Regions from separate parts of the Paenibacillus sp. FSL R10-2734 genome, predicted to be linked through region 1. Evidence: riboswitches for the same ligand, from Rfam matches in the RefSeq annotation. Region 1 holds a riboswitch; each other region holds the start of a gene.
What was found. Region 1 has a riboswitch for cyclic di-GMP ahead of NSS67_RS06065 (hypothetical protein). Riboswitches for the same ligand answer to the same signal wherever they lie in the genome.

Region 1 (2,205 bases):
GAAGATTTTCTTGAATTGTCCCTTTTCAAGTGGACTGACAGGTTTCGCACCCAATGTGCCAAAGAATTTGTGCTGCGTGAAGAAAATGACTGCACCATACATAAAGGCAAAGAATGCGGCAATCCCAAATCCGATATGATAGTTACTCATCCCAATTTGACCTACGATAACCGGTGTAATTACACCTGCAACCGTGTTCATAAATTGATGTATAGTAAAAGCGGCATCACGGCGTCCATTGTCGGTTTTACGATAGAGTTGCCCTGTTAAGGAAGCATTACTCGCCCCCATGATTGGCAAAGATAATAGAAATAATGCAACAATAGCAAAAATTCTACCCTGCCCTAAGCTTGCAACAGGAATGGCGAGCAGCAGGAACGCGCTCCCTTTCACTATATTACCTATAATTAGAGCTTTTCGCATACCAAGCACTCGGTCGGCAAGCCAACTACCCAGAATAACAAACAGACTGTTACAAGCGGCCATCGCTGTAATCATCTGAGCTGCATTACCCTCGGAGAACCCAAGCCCTTTAGTATATGGAGTATAGAGATAGAAAATCATTATCGCATAAAAAGCGCCCCAAGCAGCGGAGTTGAAGAAGTTCCCTACAGCTAAAGCTCCTATACCTTTAGGATGTCCAAAAAAACCTTTGTCCGATCTTATTGTATCTAAACTCATGTCTTTGCTCTCAACTCTATCCATTTCCAGCAACCTTTCAATATTTTCTTGTTAGCCTTTTTTAATAGATTTAATATAGCAATTATTCAAATACAAATCGGTAGTGAATAGTTAGGATGAGTGGAGAATATGTACTTAGTTTGGATCTCTTGTAGATTACCTGACATCATATGAAAGATAAAATTCACAACCCTAAAAAATAGAAATAACCCAACCTCTTCTAGCTGAAGTGTATGATAAATCACATTGACTAATTGGTATTAAACAACTACTCTAATAGTAGATACTCTAGTATTAATTACCTACTACATTACATAATGATAAAGGCAAAACTATCGAAAGATAGTGACGCAAAGCTATAGGGGCTAACGCGAGGAAGACTCGCCATGCCAGCCAGTTACCGACATAGAAGTACGACGTGATAATACGTTCCTAACCCTTCTTATTTCGGTAAGAAGGGTTTTTTGAGCATTCACAACTTCATTTTGTCAACTCCACATTGACAAAGGCAAACCCATCGAGAGATGGCGACGCAAAGCTATAGGGGCTAACGTGAGGAAGACTCACCATGCCAGCCAGTTACCAATTCTAAGCTAACACACTCACTGTAGTGGCGTTCTGCTTGCAAAAGGAGTGTTCATAATGAACAGAACCAAATGCGTACGTATGATGATCATAGCGTTATTGATTATTGCACTATTCCCAACCAACTTAGCACATGCTAAGAACGCTTTATCAGATCAATTGATCGTGCTGCCACAAAGCAATTACAATGAAAAGTTAGCCACTGCGATGATATCGCGTATTGAAAGAATTCCAGCACCTATTTTAAAAACCCTTGCAGATAAAGGTGTGAAAATAAAATTAACGAACGACATCATTACCAATGAACCGGAACTACGCTATCTCAAAGGAGTAACACCAAGAGGCTGGGAAGATACTGGGCTCACTTGGGATGATGCACCTGGTGTTAGTGAGCAGAACGTTGTTGTTCGGATTGGCTACAGCAAAAAAGGACAAGGTCACAATTCATTCAACCTCGAGATTCACGAGACCATGCACGCCGTAGATCGTTTCGTATTTAATACCGTGAGTGACTCACAACAATTTAAAGATATTTTCAATAAAGAAGCAGCGTTAAACTATAACGACAATTATGTATCAGCTTATCCTAATGAATATTTCGCTGAGAGCGCAAGCTTATATGTCTATAATGATGCAACGCGTGAGCAGTTGAAGAAGGATGCTCCGCTTACTTACGATTTCATGAAAAAGCTATTTAATTGATGAGACAGCTTATTTCAAATATACAAAAGCTCCCCCCTGTTGAGAAACAGAGAGGAGCTTTTTTGTGTTAGTTATTCATTACTCAGGATATACATAAGCGGGCTTAATTTCTTGCCAAGTCTCGAAGCCGTCCGTATCTCTAGTGTAGAGATGATTAGTCGTAGCTTCCATTACATCCGCGTAATACCATTTGCTCACCGAGTTATCCGGCCATTGCTTCGCATCTTCATCAATGCC
Region 2 (2,205 bases), 1.6 Mb from region 1:
CGCCGATAGCCATACCGATGGAATTACCCATACAAGCAAAGTAAGCATCGAAAACAAAACTGCCCGGTTTCTTAACCTTGAACCATTTCGCGGCATGGAAACCGTGGCTTCCATCATCAACAAAGACGGTACTGTTATAGGGAATCAAATCACTCATCGTACTCAAGACCGATGCAAGTGAAAGGCCTGGTAAAATCGGAAGCTCTTCGGAATAATCGACATTTGTGGCAACTTCGCGTTTTGTGATGTTGTTCGTGTCGATATGATTGAGATAGCAAACCAGATTATCACGTAGATCTCCAGTGACTGGGATCGTGTTAGAGAACAATATTTTGCCGACAAAGGTCGGATCGCTATCAAATTGAATTAGTGTTTTCGGATGATTTTCCCGTTTAAGATTACAAATAGTCATATCACTTAGGCGTGAGCCGAGAACGATAAATAGATCACTTTGATTCAGCAAGTCATCCCCATGGGTACAACCGCCTACTCCAATTGGACCGTGATAGAGTGGATGATCCCAAGCTATAGCCCCTTTACCACCTGGAGATGTAACTACAGGAATATTAAATGTTTCCGCTAATTGAATCAGCTCACTATGTGCTCCTGAGCGGTTAACTCCTTTACCGGCGATAATTAATGGATTCTTTGAGTTGTTAATAGCTTCAAGGAACCGGTCGATATTCGCGAAGCTAACCAGTGATTCCCGCTCAGGGATCACAATATTACACTCCTCCAGCAATTCTGTTTGAACATCAAAAGGGATACAAAGATGAACTGGACCGCGATTGCCGCTCAGAGCAATGGATATCGCATGATTAAAAATCGTGCTAAAGTGATCTCCACGTTCAATAAGCTTGCTAAACAAGGTAGCAGGTCTAAACATATCTGCTAAATCAGCTAGATAAGAGGAAGAGTCCTGACATTGTGGAATACCAAGCTCTTTAATGGATTGGTGTCCGGTAATAAATAGGACAGGTAAGTTGTTAGCCTTCGCATGTGCCGCTGCTGTAAGCAGGTTTGTTCCACCAGGACCGGAAGTACCAAAAGCTACACCTATATTTCCAGTTTTTAGCGCATACCCAGCTGCTTCGAATCCTGAGCTTGTTTCGTGTCGCCCAGGAATAAATTCAATACCGTAATCTACCATTTTAAGAACGATTGGACAAATAGATTTACCAATAATACCAAAGGAATGGGTAACACCAAGTTTCCTTAGTGCTTCCGACATGTAATCTGCGACTGTCTTCAAAAAGTACACCTCACAAGTTGATTATTATTTGAATAAAAAACAATAGAAAACCTGTGCTCAAAAATAGGGCACAGGTTGGAAGCATGAATCGCCATAGAGACCGAACAATAGTCCAGTCGTCTTGGTTTTCAGCAACCTGGCAGTCATGGCCTCAAATTAAAAATGAGGCTGTAGATCCATGGCTTTGCGTCATCCTCTTTCGAAGATTTTGCCAATATTAATTTAAAATTTATAAGAAGAATTTTCCTTTACAATATATTCCTCGAGATCCTTTGTCAATATATACTCGCAAATTAACTCGAATTTTGACGAAAATCTTGTCTAACATTTGAAATAATGGACAGAAAAAAACCGCCACCTAAGTCAAACTTAGGGGCAGTTAAAGGGTATGTTGATAAGGATAGTCAGTTATTTAAAATTTGAAGATATGGATTGTCTTCTGTAAATTAAATACCGCCGTTGTCATTTTCTCGGTTTCTTCTGCGACGGACTGCAGGGCATTAATCTGTTCATTCATAGCGGCTGATACTTCTTCTGTGCCCGCAGCGGTTTGCTGAGTGATCGCAGAGATATTCTCTATTGCACTTGAGATTTTCAAGGCACTTTCCAACATAAGATCACTTTCTGCAGAGAAGGAAGAAATCTGCTCGGTAATATACTGTACACTTTGCACAATTTGCGCAAAGATATGAGCGGATTGAGTGATCATTTCATTCTGTACCTGTACGACTTCTTCGTTGATAGCGATATTGTCAATTGCTTGTTTAATATCAGTTTCGATGCTCCGAACCAAGCCGAAGACTTCCTTCGTTGAAGCCGTGGATTCCTCAGCGAGCTTACGAACCTCCTGTGCGACAACAGCAAATCCTCGACCATGTTCACCGGCACGAGCTGCTTCGATGGACGCATTAAGCGATAAGAGGTTGGTCTGCTCAGCGATCTCTGTGATGGTC
Region 3 (2,205 bases), 1.8 Mb from region 1:
GTGACGGCAGATTCTGAAGGCACTTGCTTGATTAATGAGCTGGATATTCCGATCACGGTAATTGGTGCGAAGGATCTGATCATCGCGGCTAGCCCGGATGGGATTCTAGTTACCCATAAGGCGGAGAGCCCACGGATTAAAGAAGTGCTGAAGACCTTTGAACAGAGACCGATGTACGAGGAACGCCGCTGGGGCCATTACAAGGTTATTGATTATGTGAAATATGATGAGGGCAACGAAGTGCTGACCAAACGGATTTTTATATCCGAGGGGAATAATATCAGCTATCAATTACATCGCAAGCGTAGTGAAATTTGGACGATCGTTAGCGGTGAAGCAAGTATTGTGCTGAATGAGAAAAAACACAATGTAAAGGCTGGGGATGTGGTACGTATACCGGAAGGAACGAAGCACGCTATCCTTGCTTTGACTGATGTTGAGTTTATAGAGGTACAGACGGGTTCTGAACTAGTAGAAGAAGATAATATTCGTATTACTTTAGACTGGAATGATATAGAACTACAACAATTCATTTCATAGGTCTAACCTATCTATTTAACCAATCCGAAATTTCTTGAAACAGGTAAAATGACTCAATTATCTAAAAAAGTCATAAAAACTCTAATTATATCATTAAATGGTGTCGATATTTACGGTGAGAGAAATTATTTCTCTATAGTGCGAGTTCAAAAAGTACGGTTTTCAGCACCGAGAAGATTGGATGAAGGTAGAAACTGAGGAGCGGAGCGTAGTGGAAGCTACGTGAGCACCGGAAGTTTCGCCTGAATTCAATATTCGATGTCGAATAATCTTCTTGGAATACTTCGTGATCAAAAGCGGACTTTTTGAACAACCTCTATAAACTGAAAAGGCAAACCTATCGAAAGGTAGGGACGCAAAGCTAAAGGGCCTTCGAAAGAGTGGCAGCCTGGCTACCGAAAGGGAGATCATTTTGAAAGCTTACCGCACGTATCGATTGTTTGGCGCATTTCTGTCTCTAGTCCTGTTTCTGACTGCACTTCCGCTTACTGTTGGAATTTCGCCGTCTGTTGTCATAGCTGCTTCAAATTCTGAAACGCCAGTTACCCCAGGAGCCTCTCCTGAAGCTGTAAAGCTACTTAACTATTTTTATTCGATCTCAGGAAAAGGTATCCTTGCAGGTCAACATGACTATTTAGAAAGTCCAGATGAAATTAACAATATGTTAAAGGGAACTAGCGGACAATATGCGGCTCTTCACGGTTATGAGCTGGGTGCGATCAGTGGTCAGTCAGAAGGAACGATGGCCTGGCAACGTCAAAATGTGGTGAACAGCGCCATCAACTGGAATAAAGCGGGCGGCATTGTAGCTATGACCTTCCATGCTAATCTGCCGGGCACCTCTTATGACTGGGATAATGTAAAAAAGACACTTAGCCAGCGTGAGTTTGACAGTTACGTTACTCCGGGTACCAAGCAATATAATAGTCTGATCGCAGAACTTGATAAGGTGGCAGTATCCCTCAAAAGCTTGCGCGATGCCAATGTTCCGGTGCTTTGGAGACCCTATCATGAAATGAACGGGAACTGGTTCTGGTGGGGGAAGAAAAATAACTTTGCTGAACTTTGGAATATTATGTATGACCGTTTTGTTAACGTTCATAAATTAAATAATTTGTTATGGGTATGGAATCCGAATGCTCCCAACGTTTGGTCAGATCCTTATACGCTAACTTATCCAGGCGCTGATAAAGTAGATATTCTGGCAGCAGATATATACGATAATGATTACCAGCAAAAATACTATGACAGCTTGTTGAATCTAGCCGCAGGCAAACCGATTGCGATCGGGGAGAATGGTGAAATGCCTAATGTGGAGAAGCTTCAGCAATCACAAAGTAAATGGACGTATATGATGACCTGGGGGAAAATGCTTTACGAGAATAACAGTTCAGACACAATCAAAACATTTATGAATAGCAACTATACCGTGACTAGAGATAAATTAAATACTAGTCTGGCACCCACACCTAGCGCAACACCGGCGCCTTCCGAAGAAGAGGGAGAGGCAGCAATTCCTCTCGCGAAGGGGCTTGTAGGAGAGTATTACAACAACATGCAGTTGTCGGGAGCAGCAGCTCTAACTAGAACTGATGCAATAATCGATTTTAATTGGCGTCAAGGACCGCCGGATGCCGCGCTCGGGATTGATCGTTTTTCCATACG

Region 2: another riboswitch for cyclic di-GMP. It lies ahead of NSS67_RS12520 (thiamine pyrophosphate-binding protein); the one in region 1 lies ahead of NSS67_RS06065 (hypothetical protein).
Region 3: another riboswitch for cyclic di-GMP. It lies ahead of NSS67_RS29625 (glycosyl hydrolase); the one in region 1 lies ahead of NSS67_RS06065 (hypothetical protein).

Annotation. Positions count from the first base shown of each region.
Region 1 is NZ_CP150170.1:1,331,336-1,333,540, reverse strand. Features, by position in the region: gene NSS67_RS06070 (oligopeptide:H+ symporter) at 1-705, opposite strand, end outside; cyclic di-GMP riboswitch class I at 997-1,086, shown strand; cyclic di-GMP riboswitch class I at 1,179-1,268, shown strand; gene NSS67_RS06065 (hypothetical protein) at 1,324-1,968, shown strand; gene NSS67_RS06060 (MucBP domain-containing protein) at 2,047-2,205, opposite strand, start outside.
Region 2 is NZ_CP150170.1:2,887,353-2,889,557, forward strand. Features, by position in the region: gene NSS67_RS12520 (thiamine pyrophosphate-binding protein) at 1-1,261, opposite strand, end outside; cyclic di-GMP riboswitch class I at 1,380-1,475, opposite strand; gene NSS67_RS12525 (HAMP domain-containing methyl-accepting chemotaxis protein) at 1,665-2,205, opposite strand, start outside.
Region 3 is NZ_CP150170.1:6,816,090-6,818,294, reverse strand. Features, by position in the region: gene NSS67_RS29630 (sugar phosphate nucleotidyltransferase) at 1-540, shown strand, start outside; cyclic di-GMP riboswitch class I at 861-940, shown strand; gene NSS67_RS29625 (glycosyl hydrolase) at 953-2,205, shown strand, end outside.